Regions from separate parts of the Priestia sp. FSL R5-0597 genome, predicted to be linked through region 3. Evidence: riboswitches for the same ligand, from Rfam matches in the RefSeq annotation. Region 3 holds a riboswitch; each other region holds the start of a gene.
The links. A riboswitch is a leader RNA that binds a small molecule or an ion and turns the genes downstream of it on or off. The one in region 3 is predicted to bind S-adenosylmethionine.
Positions count from the first base shown of each region.

Region 1 (4,148 bases), 3.5 Mb from region 3:
ATTAACCGTCTTTTAGTACCAGGCACATATTTACGCAAAGCGTTAAAAGGAGAGCTTCCACTGCTTCAAAAAGCACAAACGCTTCAAGAAGAATTGATGATGCTTATGCCGCAGGAAGTAGGAAATGAGCCGTTAGATCAAGAAAAAATGCTTGTGCAAAACGGGAAGAAAATTGCGCTCTTGCTTTTGGGATTAGCTGCACAAAAGTATGGCAAAGAATTAGAAAAAGAACAAGAAATTCTCGTTAATATTTCCGATATGATTAGTAACGTATATGCAATGGAATCTACTGTTTTACGTACTGAAAAAGCCATTTCCAAAACAGGAGTAGATCAAAACAGCTTAAAATTAAAATACACGCAAGTATTCTGCCAAGAAGCATTTAATCGAATCGAAGCAGATGCAAAAGAAACGTTAATTGGCGTTGAACAAGGTGATACGCTTAGAGTCATGCTTTCGTCTCTTCGCAAATTAACTCGCTATACACCAATCAATGTAATTAGCGTAAAGCGCGAGGTTGCAAAAACGCTTCTAGAAGTAGAGAAGTTCACAGTTTAAGGAAAAAGGAGCTCGTTTTGCGAGCTCCTTTTTGTTTAAGAAGCCTCTATCTAGGTAAATGATAAAGGATGTGTTAAAATACGAAAAAAGCTTAAAATAAAGGGTGGTTGACGAAATGTCATTATTTTTTTATTCATATCCAAAGTGCGGTACGTGCCGAAAAGCAAAGAAGTGGCTCGATGATAACGGAGTAGCATATGAAGAAATTCATATTGTAGAAAATCCGCCAACAAAAGAGCAGCTGCAAGCTTACTATCAGAACAGCGGCCTAGAATTAAAAAAATTCTTTAATACAAGCGGTAAAAAATATCGCGAGTTAGGTCTTAAAGATAAAGTAAGCAGTGCGAGTGAAGACGAACTTCTGTCTATTCTTGCGTCAGATGGCATGTTAATTAAGCGTCCGCTGCTAACAGATGGACAAAAAGTAACGCTTGGTTTCAAAGAAGAGCAGTTTGAGGACGTGTGGAAGTAAGTTTTCAAATAGAAAATTTTTACCTTTTACGTTACACTGTTAATAGGAAGTTATTTTAGGTTGTAGAAAGTGTTCTCCACGTTGAAGGCGCTTTTTATATAAACAAATTACGATACATATTTTGGAGGGATTAAGATGAGTACACCAAAAGATTTGCGTTATTCTGAAGAGCATGAATGGGTAAAAACAGAAGGAGACGTTGTCCGCGTAGGCATTACACATTTCGCTCAAGCTGAGCTTGGAGACATCGTATTCGTTGAACTGCCAGAAGTAGGAGCAACAGTAGAAGCTGACGAGCCGTTTGGTAGCGTTGAATCAGTAAAAACAGTTTCTGAGCTTTACGCACCAATTAGCGGTGAAGTTGTAGCAGTAAACGACAACTTAGGCGATAGTCCTGAACTTGTTAATGAATCTCCATACGAAGAAGCATGGATGATTACAATCAAACCATCTGATGCTTCTCAAGTAGACAAGCTGATGACAGCAGAGCAATACGAAGAAATGACAAACGAAGGATAATATTCCTCCATAAATTGTCTTTATGAAAAGTTTTTGACTGGACACTCTATTAGTAAACAAGCTAAAGGAGTGTCTTTTTATGTTTGAAAAACAAAAAATGGACGTTACAGATCGCGTTACAGCTAAATTTCATGACGGCGGTATGAAATTATACGTTGATAAGCAGCCAATTGGTGAAGTTAGCTACGGAACAAGCGGCAATGAATACCGCTTTGAAGAAGGATATTCGCAAGAAAATAATAAGTTCTATCAATACGCGGACGTACAAAAACAAGGTGAAACGCAAAAATATACAGACTGCGATGAAGAAGCAGGATGGTGCTAAACAGTGGCAACTGCCGCTGTTTTTCTTGTTTTATAGAGATAATATGGCCTAAACTGCCTTTTAAAAGAGTTCTTTCTTGCAAATTTCTTTTAAAAAACAGGTGAACTGTGATACATTAACGAATATTGTATAGCATAAAGAAATGATGTTACTATACAACTGACGATTATGGGTGATGAAAATGGGGCTAATTGAAATTGAAAAAGTAATTATTGTCGAAGGAAAGTCAGATAAAAAGCGTATTCAAGATATCATTCGAGAACCAATTGAAATTATTTGTACAAACGGTACGATTAGTTTATCAAAGCTGGATGAAATTATTGACTGTACGTTTAACAAAGAGGTATACATACTCGTTGACTCTGATGATTCAGGGAATAAGCTGAGAAAACAATTTAAACGAGAGCTTCCGGAAGCAGAGCATCTATATATTGATAAAATGTACCGAGAAGTTGCTGCCGCCCCTAGACATCACATAGCAACAGTATTGCTGAGTGCCAATATCGATGTTAATGCAGAATTTTTAACATAAAAGGAATGAGCAACATGCAAGAATGGAGCGAAAAACAGCTGGATGATCAGTTAAAAGAAGGAGAAAGAGCCTTTATCTTTTTCCATACGCCTTTTTGCGGGACATGTCAGCTGGCAAAAAAAATGTTAACCGTGGCAGAAGCGATGCTGCCGGATGTAACCATCGGAATGAGCAATTTAAATTATATGCCTTCAAAAGCAGAATTATTTTCTATTGAAAGCGTACCTTGTTTGATTGAAGTGGAAAATGGTGAAATGGTAAAAAAACTCTACGCGTTTCATTCCATCGAGCACGTACTCGAGGAGCTTCGATAATCAAACGTTTGTTTAAAATGAAGAAGTTGAAAGAGAGCGAACCGTTGGGGCTGTTGAAATCTTGGGATATTATCCCAAGAACAAAATCTGTTGACAGCCTATCTGACACATGCTAAAATCACACTCATGAATGTTCATAAATGAATGAATATTTCCCAAAAACAAAATAATTGTTGCGAACTCTTATCAAGAGAGGTGGAGGGACTGAGCCCTGTGAAACCCGGCAACCGTCAGACTAACTGAAATGGTGCCAATTCCTGCAAAGCTATGCGCTTTGAAAGATGAGAGAAAGGATTAAATATCGAGCCTTTCTGTCATGCGCAGAGAGGCTTTTTTAATGGGGAAAATTGTTTTACGGCTTTTTCATCCTATAGGGCAACCTAACATAATTAAGTTTTTATTAAAGAAGGTGAAGAAATATGATTACATTAACAGACGTTACAAAAATTTATCAGGCCAAAAGCGGTCAAGTAACAGCTGTTGATAATGTGAATCTAACCGTTAACCAAGGTGAAATTTACGGAATTATTGGTTATAGCGGAGCGGGGAAAAGTTCTTTGATTCGCTTGCTAAACGGATTAGAAACACCAACGACAGGAACGGTCGAAGTAGCAGGTAATGATATTGGAAAAATTAAAGGCGGAAAACTCAGAAAAGCTAGACAAGAAATTAGTATGGTATTTCAGCACTTTAATATCTTGTGGTCGCGTACGGTACGAGAAAATATTGCCTTTCCGTTAGAAATAGCAGGGATTTCAAAAGAAAAAAGAATGAAACGAGTAGACGAACTTATTAAGCTAGTCGGGCTTGAAGGGCGTGAAGATGCTTATCCATCACAGCTTAGCGGGGGACAAAAGCAGCGTGTTGGGATTGCTCGAGCGCTAGCGAACAATCCAAAAGTATTGCTTTGTGATGAAGCAACATCAGCGCTTGATCCTCAAACGACAGATTCTATTTTAGATCTGTTAGTAGATATTAATGAGAAGCTAGGGTTAACCATTGTATTGATTACTCATGAAATGCACGTCATTCGTAAAATTTGTCATCGAGTAGCCGTTATGGAAAATGGGGCAGTAGTAGAAGAAGGACAAGTGCTAGAAGTATTCAGAAAACCTAAGCAGCCGATTACAAAACGATTCGTTCAACAGATTTCTGAACCAGAGGAAACGTTTGAAACGATTGAACAAGTAAAAGAGCTGTATCCAAGCGGGCAAATTATTCAGCTGACGTTTGTTGGCGGAAAAGCAGAGCAACCGCTCATTACAACGATTTTAAAACAGTTTGATGTAACGATTAATATTTTGCAAGGAAAGATTTCTCATACACAAACAGGTTCATACGGGACGTTGTTCGTTCATTTAGACGGAGAATTAACAGAAGTTGAAAAAGTCATTGCATACATTCATGAGCAGCAGGTAGAAGTGGAGG
Region 1 covers NZ_JBBOUZ010000001.1:4,769,388-4,773,535, reverse strand. Annotated here, with positions in the region: gene MKX72_RS25255 (acyl-CoA dehydrogenase family protein) at 1-558, shown strand, start outside; gene MKX72_RS25250 (arsenate reductase family protein) at 674-1,030, shown strand; gene gcvH (glycine cleavage system protein GcvH) at 1,166-1,549, shown strand; gene MKX72_RS25240 (YusG family protein) at 1,629-1,874, shown strand; gene MKX72_RS25235 (toprim domain-containing protein) at 2,056-2,406, shown strand; gene MKX72_RS25230 (thioredoxin family protein) at 2,421-2,720, shown strand; SAM riboswitch class I at 2,901-3,008, shown strand; gene MKX72_RS25225 (methionine ABC transporter ATP-binding protein) at 3,140-4,148, shown strand, end outside.
Region 1: it holds a riboswitch for S-adenosylmethionine, as region 3 does, so the genes downstream of both, MKX72_RS25225 (methionine ABC transporter ATP-binding protein) here and mtnW (2,3-diketo-5-methylthiopentyl-1-phosphate enolase) in region 3, are expected to answer to the same signal.

Region 2 (4,148 bases), 2.5 Mb from region 3:
AATACCTTTGAATCCGTTCGGGAACAGCCCGCCGTTGTCCCATAAGTTTTTAATACCCGTCGCAACGCCGCCGTTCCCGATTCCAAACACAATCATTAATAATCCAACGGCAATCATTAACACAATCGCTAAAATTTTAATAAGTGCAAACCAAAATTCCAGTTCACCATATGCCTTAACAGCTAAGAAGTTAACTGTTGTCATGATGACAAGCGCCGATAACGCCCAAATCCAGTTTGGTACATCCGGATACCAATATCCCATATAAATACCAACGGCTGTAATTTCAGCCATACATGTTACAACCCATAAAAACCAGTAGTTCCAACCTGTTAGATAACCAGCAAGGGGCCCTAAATAGTCGCGCGCGTACTTGCTGAATGAACCTGCAACAGGTTTTTGAATCGCCATTTCTCCAAGTGCTCTCATAATAAAAAACATAATCATTCCGCTAAATCCATACGCCAATAATATTCCCGGCCCTGCTAATTTAATAGCAGATGCAGATCCAAGAAACAGCCCTACCCCTATGGCTGCTCCTAAGGACATCAGCGTCACATGTCTTTCTTCTAACCCGCGTTTCAATTCTTTCCCCTGAGTTTTCCCCTGCATAAACGTCTCCCCTTTTTCCAATCTGTCAAAACGAGATGAATACAGCTTTTTGTTAGCGCTTTCATATAAATTTATGCTAAAAGTCAGCTAGGCTGTATATTTTTATTCTATCACCTTTCTCTCGTTTTTCTTTTGTCGAAAAACAAAAAAAATATCGTATCATTTTGTTTAAACGCACAATTAGACGTAGACACTGCTTTTTTACTATGTATTTATTATCGCACCTAAGTAATAGTATTTTTTTAAAAATAGAAAAACGCCGACTCAACTCCGTCAGCGCATCGTTCATTTTATGCTTTTTTATAAAACTAGCATTTATCTCGCGGGTTCAAAAGTTTTACAGCCAGGTTCTTCCGTTTCAGAAACATGGTGACTACTTTCAGGACTCACAACGTAAATGGACTCTGCACTGCATTTATTTCCCGATTTCCAATACATGCACTCATTCACTTCACATAATACACCTTGGGCCACTGTTATCCCTCCTTTTTTTGTCTTATCTATTTACTACCCGAAATAGAACGCTTCTAACATTTACATGCAAAAAAACCGCTTGTTTATCAAGCGGATCCTTTTACTGCGTGTGTTCAACATACTGTTTTTTAGCTAAATATAATTCACGACTCAGCGTGATCCGCCGTTCTCTCAAGTTCCTTAATTTAACTTGAAACTGTTCATTAGTTGGCTCTTCTTGAATTAAGCGATACGTAAAAGAAATATCTTCATTTAACTGTTTAAAATCTTCCCATATTTCTTGAACGAGTGCGGATTGTTTGTCTTCAAATGAACGATTTTGCTTCGTTTTTAGCGCGGCTAAAATTTCCTGCTGCCACGTTTCGTCTTTTAGTTCTTTTGCTAACAAGTATAGATCTAAATAATCATCAACGCTTAGCGCCTGTTGTGTATTTTTCAATGTCATCACCTTTTCTATACGAAATGTTTCTTCCTAAGAAGAGGATTTCATCATAGAAAAAGATTCCTCTTCTTATCTGTCAGAGCTAGGCTATGCTGGAATTAGCACCATTCAATAATTGTGGTTGCTGAGGCTTCAAAGGGCCAGTCCCTCCACCTCTCTAGATAAGAATATTTCGCTTTTAAATTATTTCTGACTATTCTAATATGTTTTATAGGTTACGTCAATAGCTTTTCAATAAAAAGAAAAAAGAAGTAAAATATGGTATGATTTTATAAAGGATGGTGAGCACATGAAACGATATATGTTATCTGCTTTTTTGGGAAGCTTGCTGCTGCTTCTTAGCATTGCTTTTTCATCTACTTTCCATATTGCAATTGTCAAAACAACCGGAAGCATTGGAGGGATTATTTTAGCAGCGGCGGCTCTGATTATGAACGCACTTGAAGATCCCCCCGCCTCAGATCATACAGGTAGAGGAGCTGTTGAAGTACTAGATAAAGGCGCCGTTTGGGCTACTTATTTACTTTTACTTTCATTACCGAACCTCATCGCATGTATAACATCTTATGTTTTATGGACTCGCTGACATTCACCAACATTACGGACGTTTTGCCACCTGTAGGCTCATTGATATTTGTTTATCTACAAATCCAAGTTCACGGTACACATGCTGTGCAAAATTCCCAGCATGAACGCTGAGTCTGATTTCAGGGTATCCTTTGATAGACAATTCATCAATTGCTTTTTGCATTAACGGCTTGGCTAGACCTTGCCCGCGGTATTCTGGTAAAACATATAACTCGTAGATAAAGCCAATTTCTGCTTTTGAAAAGAAGTCGGCAGATGGACCGACAAAAACCCAGCCTGCAAGTTTATTTTCTTGTCTAGATACTAAATAATAACACCCTTTTTCAAGGGCATTATCAATTAGTTCATTTACGCGTTCAGTTGACGGTTGAAACTGATGCGTTGTTCCTTCAAACAGCGCATCAGCAGATTTCGTCCGAATTTCCTGTATTTCTTCTTCAGTAGCTTTTGCAATCATCACAATCTCTCCTTTCGTGTTCGTTTTCCACATACAGAGATAAATTCCTGCAAAAAAAAGTCTTCGCCTAAGCGAAGACTTTTATTTAAATTCAAAATGTTCTTGATGGTTGCCTTGTTCATCCGTCCAGTTAATCATGATGTCTAAGCCTGCCGCTTTTCCAGGAACAGCAAAATTGGCATAGCGAAAACGCTGACCGCTTTTGCTTAAGTTAGACCTTTCAATAGGAGAAAACAAGCTGTATTTCGCCTTATTTTTTCCTTCGTGCCGAAAAGCTTGGACCTGCACACGCTCTACGTCTTTTCCAATGTTTTCAACGGTTAATCCATATGTATGATAGACGTTATTTTTCCACTTTAGCTGATTATCTCCCGTCATGCTCGCTTTTGTCAGTTCGACCGACCATTGTTCAGATGATTTCTTCATTGGAAGTTTCTCAATCGAAAGAGCGCTGACATGAATGGTTGCAAAAGCAAGCCAAACAAAACAAAAAGTGCTGACTGTATAAAGTAGTCTTTTCATAGATTTTGATCTCCTTAGAAATTTTAGTAGTAGCATCTCCTATTACCTTAAAAATTATGATAAACACTTTAACAAAAAAGCCTCTCCATTCAGGAGAAGCTTCTTAATTAATGCATCAGCAAATCTTTTTGTGTGTCTAACGAGTGTTTTGTATATAAATCTCTTTCAATCGCATATTTAGGACGCTGTTTCACTTCGTTGAAAATCTTGCCAATGTATTCTCCGACAAGACCTATTCCCATTAGCTGCAGGCCGCCTACAAGCCAAATTGATAAAATAAGAGACGTCCAGCCAATTTGCGTATGATCTAAATATTTTTGAATCAGCGCATAAATGCCAAACAAAATACTAAAGAGAAACGAAGCTCCTCCAAGCAGCGTCAGTAAGCGTATAGGTGCTACGCTAAAAGACGTAATCCCGTCAAATGCAAAAGCGAGCATTTTCTTTAGCGGATATTTTGACTCACCCGCCGTCCGTTCTTTGCGGTCATATGTGACTTCCGTGGAGCGAAATCCTACTAATGGTACAAGGCCCCGCAAAAAGACGTTTCCTTCTTTATATTTCATGAGTTCACCAAGAGCACGTTTGCTCATAAGGCGAAAATCAGCGTGATTTTGAACGAGCTGAATTCCTAGCTTGTTCATAAAACGATAAAACCCTACTGCCGTGGTTCGTTTGAAAAATGTATCGGTTTCTCTGCTGTCTCGAACGCCATATACAACTTCATACCCAAGCCAATATTTCTCTACAAAAGTACGAATGACGCTGCTATCATCTTGCAAATCCGCGTCAATGGAAATGACGCAGTCAGATTGCTTATGAGCTACTTCTAGTCCTGCAAGCAAAGCATTTTGATGTCCTACATTTCGCGCTAACTTTAACCCTTTTACAAACAAATTGCTGCAGCTTTCTTTTTCAATAAGCGACCACGTGCTGTCTTTACTTCCATCGTCTACAAATAAAATGGTACTTTCACTTGATACAAGTCGTTCATTAATTAGTTCTTTTACTACAGTAGTTAATTGAAAAGACGTCTCTGTGAATACTTCTTCT
Region 2 covers NZ_JBBOUZ010000001.1:3,720,694-3,724,841, forward strand. Annotated here, with positions in the region: gene alaP (alanine permease AlaP) at 1-612, opposite strand, end outside; gene MKX72_RS19580 (DUF1540 domain-containing protein) at 928-1,086, opposite strand; gene MKX72_RS19585 (hypothetical protein) at 1,187-1,525, opposite strand; SAM riboswitch class I at 1,595-1,696, opposite strand; gene MKX72_RS19590 (hypothetical protein) at 1,818-2,114, shown strand; gene MKX72_RS19595 (GNAT family N-acetyltransferase) at 2,127-2,573, opposite strand; gene MKX72_RS19600 (hypothetical protein) at 2,655-3,095, opposite strand; gene MKX72_RS19605 (glycosyltransferase family 2 protein) at 3,203-4,148, opposite strand, start outside.
Region 2: it holds a riboswitch for S-adenosylmethionine, as region 3 does, so the genes downstream of both, MKX72_RS19585 (hypothetical protein) here and mtnW (2,3-diketo-5-methylthiopentyl-1-phosphate enolase) in region 3, are expected to answer to the same signal.

Region 3 (9,690 bases):
TGGTGCAAAAGAGACGGGAATTGAAATTTATACTCTTTCTAAAACGTATAACATGGCGGGATGGCGAGTTGGATTTGCTGTAGGAAATGAAAGTGTAGTAGAAGCTATTAATCTTCTTCAAGATCATATGTATGTCAGCCTCTTTGGGGCGGTTCAAGAGGCAGCAGCGGCAGCTCTGTTAGAATCTCAACAATGTGTGAATGATTTAGTTAAGCGCTATGAATCTAGACGCAATACCTTTATTCAAGGGCTTCAAGAAATTGGTTGGGACGTTACATCTCCAGCGGGTTCCTTTTTTGCATGGCTAAAAGTTCCTAAAGGATATACTTCTGAACAATTTTCAGATTTACTTCTTGAAAAAGCCCACGTTGTAGTGGCACCTGGAGTAGGCTTCGGAACATATGGTGAAGGCTATGTGCGCGTAGGACTGCTGACGGATGAAGAGCGCATGAGAGAAGCTGTATCTCGAATAAAAAAATTAAATTTATTTTAAAAACGCATTGACAATCCTTTTTGAGTTGGCTTAATATGTAAGAAGTTAACGAGATTAATAACCGATAAATCCTAGCGGTATTTTTTATTTAGTATATAATCTACGAATTCAATTTAAATAAATAGCAACTTTCTTATTAAGAGTAGGTGGAGGGACTAGCCCGATGAAGCCCGGCAACCGACTTAACGCATGTTAAGCACGGTGCTAATTCTTGCAGCAGCAGCTGAGAGATAAGAAGAGCAACGAAAGCCTCTTCTTAATCACAGAAGAGGTTTTTTTTATTAACGATATTAAACAGCAAGGGAGTTTTTAGCATAATGAGTGAAATCGTTGCAAGCTACTTACTACATGACAATAAAGGAAATTTTCATAAAAAAGCGGAAGGAATTGCTTTAGGACTAACCGTCGGCTCATGGACAGGTCTGCCGCTTTTAGATCAACAACAGCTTCAAAAGCATAAAGGGCGCGTCGTATCCGTAACTGAGCTTCAAGACTGCGAACGTGTTAACGGATATTTAGGCGGAGAGGTTAAGCAGGCTATTGTCAAAATTGCTTATCCAACTGCCAACTTTTCAAGAGATTTACCGGCTATTTTAGTTACGGTTTTCGGAAAACTATCACTTGATGGAAAAGTGAAATTATTAGACTTGGATTTTCCTGATGAATTATTAGCTGAATTCCCAGGACCGCGCTTTGGAATAGAAGGTATACGAGAGAAACTAGGCGTTTATGACCGTCCGCTTGTGATGAGTATTTTTAAAGGCGTGATTGGAAGAGACATGACGTACTTAACAACTCAGCTGCGTGAGCAAGCGCTTGGCGGAGTGGATTTGGTTAAAGACGACGAGATTTTGTTTGATAGTGAACGAACACCTTTTGAAACTCGCGTTACAGAAGGAAAAAAAGTACTGAATGACGTATACGAAAAAACGGGACACCGCACGCTGTATGCTGTTAATTTAACGGGACGAACGTTTGAATTAAAAGAAAAAGCGAGAAAAGCAGCTGAGCTAGGAGCCGATGCTCTTTTATTCAACGTATTTGCTTACGGGTTAGACGTACTGCAGGCACTTCGAGAAGATGATGAAATTAACTTGCCGATTATGGCACACCCAGCTGTTAGCGGAGCGCTTACGCCATCAGAGTTTTACGGTTTTTCAAATTCATTACTGCTTGGAAAACTATTGCGCTTAGCCGGAGCAGATTTCTCACTGTTTCCATCACCATACGGAAGCGTAGCGCTTTCTCTTGAAGATACGACAGGCATTGCCTACGAATTAACGCGTCCTGTGTACAAATATAAGCAGACTTTCCCGGTTCCTTCAGCAGGAATTCATCCTGGAATGGTACCGCAGCTTGTGAAGGACTTTGGAATCGACAGCATTATTAATGCAGGAGGCGGAGTTCACGGTCATCCAGACGGCGCTATCGGAGGAGGAAAAGCATTCCGTGCGGCGATAGATGGAGTACTCTCTCATCAAACACTAGCCGAAAAAGCGGAAGAATCAAAAGAGTTGCAAAAAGCTTTGCAACTATGGGGAACAGTAGAGGTGAAAGCATGACATCGTTAAAAATCTTTTGTGACTTTGATGGAACAATCACAAATAGCGATAACATTATTGCTATTATGAAACAATTTGCTCCTCCGGAGTGGGAAAGTATTAAAGACGACGTGCTAGCACAGCGCGTCTCCATTCAAGAAGGAGTAGGGCAAATGTTTGCCTTGCTTCCCGTGGAATTAAAGGAAGATATTATTTCTTATATTTTAGAGACGTCTGCTATTCGAGATGGATTTGATGATTTTATTGCCTATACAAAAGAGCATCATATTCCGCTTTATATTGTAAGCGGAGGAATTGACTTTTTTGTAAAACCGCTTTTGGGAAATCGAGTTGCAGAGGAAATGCTCTACTGCAACGGATCTGATTTTTCCGGTGAGCATATTTCCATTACGTGGCCTCATACATGTGATAAACAGTGTACAAATGACTGCGGCTGCTGTAAGCCAACGATTATTCGCCATCTTGCAGATGAAAGAGATCATACGGTTGTTATTGGCGATTCAATTACAGATTTGCAGGCTGCCAAATTAGCTGACACTGTCATTGCGCGTGACTTTTTAATTAAAAAATGCGAAGAGCTATCTCTACCGTATCGTCCTTTTTCTACTTTTTATGATGTGATTCACCATTTACAAGAATTAACAGAAGAGGTGAAAGCATGAGTATTATGGCTCAGCAAAGATTACACGAGCTTGCAGATATAAAAGATGAGTTGGCAGAGCGCGATTGGTTCTTCGGTACAAGCGGAAACTTAGCGATTAAAGTGGATCAAAATCCGACAACTTTCTTTGTATCAGCAAGTGGAAAAGATAAAAGAAAACGCACAAATGAAGACTTTTTGTTAGTTGATCAATACGGGAAGCCTGCAGAAGAAACGCATTTAAAGCCTTCTGCTGAAACGCTTTTACACGTTAAGATTTACGAGTCAACGAATGCTGGGTGCAGCCTTCATGTACATACAATCGACAACAACGTGATCTCTGAACTGTACGGAGATGAAGGGTTTATTTCATTCAAAGGCCAAGAAATTATTAAGGCACTGGGTATTTGGGAGGAAGATGCGGAAATTACTGTTCCGATTATTCCGAATTACGCGGATATTCCGACACTAGCAGAAGAATTTTCTCATCATATAAAAGGCGATCAAGGCGCGATTTTAATTCGTAACCACGGAATTACGGTATGGGGGAAAAATGCGTTTGAAACAAAAAAAGCGCTAGAAGCCTATGAATTTCTATTTAGCTACCATGTGAAATTACTATCACTTAAAGGCATTAAGCCAAAGGTGCATTTATAAAAGGAGGAAATAAAAATGGCGCAAATTCGCTTACATGTAAATAATAAAAGAATTGAAACTCAAGAGGAAGTATCAGCTTTTCTGGCAAACAATGAAGTTATTTATGAAAACTGGGATATTACAAAACTTCCAGAAAATCTTCGTGAAAAATATGATTTAACTGATGAAGAAAAAACAGAAATTTTAAACGCTTTTGGTGAGGATATTAAAGATATTTCTGAACGCCGCGGCTATAAAGCTCAAGATGTTATCTCGTTATCGGAATCTACACCAAACATTGATGAATTGTTAAAAAACTTTCAGCGCAAGCATATTCATACAGATGACGAAGTTCGCTTTATCGTAAGCGGTCATGGAATCTTTGTTATTCAAGGAAAAGACGGTGAATTTTTTGATGTTGAATTAGAGCCGGGCGATTTAATTTCAGTACCAGAAAACATTCTTCATTACTTTACACTAATGGAAGATCGTAAAGTAGTCGCTGTGCGAATTTTCGTGACAACTGAAGGATGGGTACCTATTTACGCATAACAACTACTTGTAAAGCATAGGTCATGATCACCCCGCTTTTACATCTAAAAGCGGGGTATTCTTTGGATTATTATAAAACTAACTATTTTTATATGAATAATAAGTTTAATAGGAGGAACACCATGAAAAAGAGTAAAAAAATGCTGTGGCCACTTACTTTGCTCGTGCTTCTAGTTTTTGCGCTGGCTGCCTGCACGAAAGAACAGCCAAGTCTAAACGAGAAAGCACAGGCAGCTCCAGCGCAGCAAGCGGCTTCTGCTAAGCCTGTACAGCAAGAAGGAAAAAAGATTACGAAAGATACAAAAATTGCTCTTATTTCTGAATTTACGTCAGGCACTCACGCTGCTCAGTACATAACAGGTGTGACAAAAGCGGCTAAAAAAGCAGGAGTACAGCTATCCGTTTCTGATTCTAATAATGATCAATCTAAAATGGCGGCGTATTTAGACACGGCTATTAACCAAAATGTTGACGGTATTATGATTGACCACGGCCGGGCTGAAACCCTTGAACCTGGCGTGAAGCGCGCGATTGCAAAAGGGATTCCCGTTATTGCAACAGACGTAGAATTAAAAGTAGAAGGCGTTACAACGATTGACCAAGATGATTATATGCTTGCGCTCCAGGGGCTAAAGCAAATGATGCAGGACATTAACGGAAAAGGAAATATTGTATATGCGTTTGTTGGAGGCTTTGCACCGATGGAAAAACGCGACAGCATTTATAAAATTATGATGAATCGCTATCCAGATGTAAAACAAATTGCCACATTTGGAAGCGCAACAGACAACACCTCTCTAGACACTCAAAATAAAATGGCGGCTGTATTAAAGCAGTATCCAAATAAAGGAGACATTGCAGCCGTTTGGGCACCTTGGGACGAATTTGCAAAAGGAGTCACAAGAGCGATTAAAGAAGCAGGACGAGATGAGATTAAGGTATATGGAGTGGACTTATCTGATGAAGACCTGCAAATGATGCAGGCAAAAAACAGCCCGTGGAAAGCGTCAGCTGCTGTAAACCCAGCTTCAGTAGGAGAAAAGCAGGTTGATCTGCTTCTTAAAAAGATTTCCGGTCAAGAGATCCCTCGTTATTATTCCTTTGATCCGGTTTTAGTCAAACAAACTGACTTGCCTAATCAAACGATTAATATGGACCAGCTTAGTCAGTACGTAGAAGAATGGGGTAAAAAAGAGTAGAAGTGGAGGGACAGACATGACGAACGAGCTTTCAATGAAGAACATTACAAAAAACTTTGGTTCTTTTCAAGCGCTGAACAAAGTTGATTTTACTGTTCAAAAAGGGGAAATTCATGCTTTATTGGGAGCCAATGGTGCCGGTAAAAGTACGTTGATGAAAATATTGTGCGGAGCTTACGACGAGTACGAAGGAAAGATTTACAAAGACGGAGGAGAAATCTCTATTTCTTCTCCTAAAGAAGCGAAGAGCCACGGCATCGGCATTGTACACCAAGAAGTCGATGTAGCGCTGATTCCTTCGCTATCAGTAGCTGAAAACATTGTGTTAGACGTGCAGGTTTCTAAGAAAAGTAAGACATTTGTAAACTGGAAATCTATTTATAAGAAAGCGGAAGAAGCTCTTTCTTTACTTGGTTCTTCTTTATCCGTTAAAAAAAATGTTGTTGATCTAACTCTATCAGAAAAACAGCAGGTGCTTATTGCACGTGCAATTGTACAGAATGTTGATTATTTAATTTTGGATGAACCAACCGCACCTCTTAGTGTGGAAGAGACGAAACAATTGTTTTCTGTGATGAGAGAGCTGAAGAAAAGCGGAGTAGGCATTATTTATATTTCACATCGCCTTCAAGAAGTGGTTGATATTTGCGACCGCTTAACGGTTTTAAAGGACGGACGCTATGTAGCTACAAAAGAAACTTCACATACATCAATTGAAGACGTGATTACGCTCATGTTAGGAACGTCTTCTGTAAAACAGTGGGTCAAAAAATCAGTAGAAGTTGGAAACGAACTTTTACATGTAGAAGCATTATCCCTTCCAGGGCGCCTTTCGAATATCTCTTTTCATGTAAAAGAAGGAGAGGTAGTCGGTATTGCAGGGCTTGTAGGAGCAGGGAAAACGGAGCTTTGCCGAAGTCTATTTGGTTTAGAGCAATATGTCAGCGGCAGCGTTCGGTTAAAAGGCAAGAAACTAAAGTTGAATAAGCAGCCGTATTATTATATTGCACAAGGTCTTTCTCTTGTTCCTGAAGAACGAAGAAAAGAAGGAATTTTTGTTCATGAATCGATTGCCGATAACTTAGTTTTGCCAAGTCTGTCCCGCTTTACAAATTATTCGTTTCTAAAGCGAGGAAAGATCAAAGAAAAAGCGCAGAAAACGACTGGGCAAGTTGGCGTAAAGTCTCATTCTATCGAGCAGTCAGTTGGAACGTTAAGCGGTGGAAATCAGCAGAAAGTAGCAATCGGAAAATGGCTTGTTACGGATTCTGACGTACTGTTGTTCGATGAGCCAACTAAAGGGGTTGATGTGGGCTCTAAGCGAGAGATATTCGACTTAATTACAGGGCTTGTGTCACAGCAAAAAGGCGTTGTTTATGCAACCTGTGAATTCGAGGAGCTGCTAGGGGTAGCGGATCGAATTTATGTTATGTACAACGGGAAAATCGTGAAAGAATTATCCAAAGAAGAAGCAACTAGTGAAAAATTATTTTATTATACAGCAGGAGGAGTAAAAGGATGAGTGCGGAGTATGTAACAGAACCTGTAGCGAAACCAAAGAGAAAAATAAGCGTTTTCGACTTTTTTTACAAATATGGGACAGTCTTAATGATTTTTGTTATTATGATTATTTTTTCCATTGCCACACCTAACTTTTTAACAGGAGAAAACATTAGTGATATTCTGCGCTCTATTTCCATTGTTACCTTAATTGCGCTTGGTGTAACGATATCGTTAACGGTCAACGGACTCGACTTATCTGTAGGATCTACGGCTGGTTTAGCCACTATTTTATCAGCTTCTATGCTCGTTTTACACAGACAAGAAATTGCAGTTGCGATCATTGTTCCGATTATTGCATCGCTTCTCATCGGGTTAGTGAATGCTTTTTTAGTAGTGAAAGTAAAGATTCCTGATATTTTAGCCACGCTTTCCATGATGTTTATCGTACAGGGGATTTTATTAACGTATACAAAAGGCTCAGCTATTTATACCAATATGCCTTTACCAAGCGGAGAAAGAGCTCCGGGAATTTTCATTCCTTCTTTCCTTGCGCTGGGGCAAGGTCACTTTCTAGGTATTCCCGTCCCTGTGATCATTATGCTGCTGACTGTGCTGCTTGTTCATATCGTTTTTTCCTATACAAAGTTTGGTCGTTTTTTCTACGTAACAGGAGGTAACATAGAAGCAGCAAGACTTTCGGGTGTACCGGTTAATCGTTATCGTATGTATGCCTATATGTTTTCAGGTTTGCTTGCTGGAATTGGAGGAGTCGTTTTAGCTGCCCGTATTGGAGTAGGAGAAGTGAACGCAGGCTCACCATTTTTAATGGATGCCGTAGCTGCGACATACATTGGCTTTTCCGTATTTGGAGCAGGGAAACCGAATGTATTCGGGACGCTGATTGGCTCTATTTTAATTGGTGTGCTGTTAAATGGATTAACGATGCTAAATGTTCCGTATTATATGCAAGATATTATTAAAGGAGCTGTATTAGCAGGAGCCTTGGCTTTAACGTATTACCGCTCGAAACAAACATCTACGGCTGTGTAAACAGCCGTTTTTTTTCGTTTGAAATCGGGAAGAATAAGGAAAAACAATAGTATAATCTATTATTTATGTAGAAAGAGGGAGTATAGATGAAACGTGTCGTCATTATAGGAGGAGTAGCCGCCGGAATGAGCGCAGCTTCACAGCTTCGCCGGATGAAAGAAAAAGAAGAAGTGGAAATCCTTGTGTTTGAAAAAGGTGGAGATATTTCTTACAGCGCATGTGGCATGCCTTACTATTTGTCAGGTGTTGTAAAAGAAAAAGACGATTTGATTGCTCGTACGAAACAAGAGTTTGAAGAGCGAAATATCTCCGTCCATCTTTTTCACGAAGTTAAAGAAGTAAACCATACAAAGAAATACATAGTAGCACAAGATGTCAAAACGCACGCTGAAAAAGAGATAACATATGATGAACTCATCATTGCAACTGGAACAACGGCTGTTAAACCTAATTTTATGAGTGATAACATGCCGAATGTATGCACATTAAAGTCATTAGAAGACAGCGAAAGAATCTATACATATCTACAGGCTCACTCCGTAGAAAAAGTCACTATTATTGGTGGAGGATATGTCGGAATGGAAGTAGCTGAAGCAATGAAGGCTTTGGGAAAAGAAGTACGGGTCATTGAACAGGGAAAGCAGATTCTATCTATTTTAGATCAAGACATGGCAGAGCATTTACAAAAGCAGCTAGATGACGATATTTTATTTCATTTCGAAGAAGAAGTGGAAGCATTGCTGCATTCAGATGGTTCCGTCACTCACGTTCAAACAAACCGTCAAACGTACCAAACGGATTTAGTGATTGTAAATGTAGGAGTTCGTCCGAATACGCAATTCTTAGAAAGAAACGGACTAAGAATGCTTGAAAATGGAGCTATTTTAGTAAACGAGAAGTTGGAAACCAACGTGCCTCATATCTACGCAGCGGGAGATTGTGCAACGAGCTATCACCGCGTATTAAAAAAAGATGTTCATATTGCTCTTGGAACCATTGCCAATAAGCAAGGAAGGGTTCTTGGTTACCGATTAGGGGGAGAAAATAGAGAATTTCCGGGTGTTCTAGGTACAAGTATTGTCAAAGTGATGGACTATGAAATTGGAAAAACCGGCATCTCAGAAAGAGAAGCAAGAGAAAATTCTCTTTTATACAAAGCCATCACAGCCGAGGCTCCGAGTCATGCTTCTTACTATCCAGGAGCTGAGAAGATGGTCATAAAACTTGTTTATCATCCTGAAACAAAAGAGATTTTAGGAGTTCAAATGATTGGGAAAGAAGGAGTTGCAAAACGAATCGATGTATTTGCGACAGCTATTACTTGCCGCCTCACAACAGATGAAATAACCATGCTAGATCTTTCATATGCCCCTCCTTTTGCTACGGTATGGGATGCTGTACAAATCGCTGCTCAAAAAGCTGAATAAAAAAGAGGCTGGGACAAAAGTAGTTGAGTCCAAGTAAAAAAAGAACCATTCATCAACCTGTTTGATGAGTGGTTCTTTTTTTGTGATGGTGCACATCGTTTTATTTGTTTCGTTCCTTCTAGCAATTGATTGGAGGGCAAGGAGAAGACTCCTGCGGGAAAAGCGGAACAGGTGAGACCCGGCAGGAGCGAAAGCGACGAGGAGGCTCAGCGGCCGCCCGCGGAAAGCGAAGCCTTGCACGGAAATCAATTGCGGTGTCATAAGCAGTCCAGCTCATGTATCTCATTTGTTCGTCTTTCGATTGGATTTATTTCGTTATGTCTCAACCTCTTTTTTATTCGACAAGCAGCACCTTTTGTCGAAAAACAACTTGTAAAAAAAAGATAAACGGTATTCCTATAGTAATGTAAGCGTTTGTAAATTCCGACAAAATAATTTTTTTGCGAAAAAAATGTCTATTATTGCGACTCTATTTACATATTTAGTAGAATTTGTAATAATGCGTTATAAGCTAATTTCTTTGTCATAGGAGAGGATTTTGTGTTTGGAGTGAGAAATAGAACGAAATCAGAGAGATTATTAGTGGAAATCGTCCAAAAAAGACAAAAGATGGTGCAGCTCGGAGAAG
Region 3 covers NZ_JBBOUZ010000001.1:1,253,327-1,263,016, forward strand. Annotated here, with positions in the region: gene MKX72_RS06350 (pyridoxal phosphate-dependent aminotransferase) at 1-493, shown strand, start outside; SAM riboswitch class I at 624-730, shown strand; gene mtnW (2,3-diketo-5-methylthiopentyl-1-phosphate enolase) at 811-2,055, shown strand; gene MKX72_RS06360 (2-hydroxy-3-keto-5-methylthiopentenyl-1-phosphate phosphatase) at 2,052-2,717, shown strand; gene MKX72_RS06365 (methylthioribulose 1-phosphate dehydratase) at 2,714-3,352, shown strand; gene MKX72_RS06370 (1,2-dihydroxy-3-keto-5-methylthiopentene dioxygenase) at 3,368-3,883, shown strand; gene MKX72_RS06375 (sugar ABC transporter substrate-binding protein) at 4,006-5,082, shown strand; gene MKX72_RS06380 (sugar ABC transporter ATP-binding protein) at 5,099-6,604, shown strand; gene MKX72_RS06385 (ABC transporter permease) at 6,601-7,635, shown strand; gene MKX72_RS06390 (CoA-disulfide reductase) at 7,722-9,062, shown strand; gene MKX72_RS06395 (hypothetical protein) at 9,188-9,325, shown strand; gene MKX72_RS06400 (aspartyl-phosphate phosphatase Spo0E family protein) at 9,603-9,690, shown strand, end outside.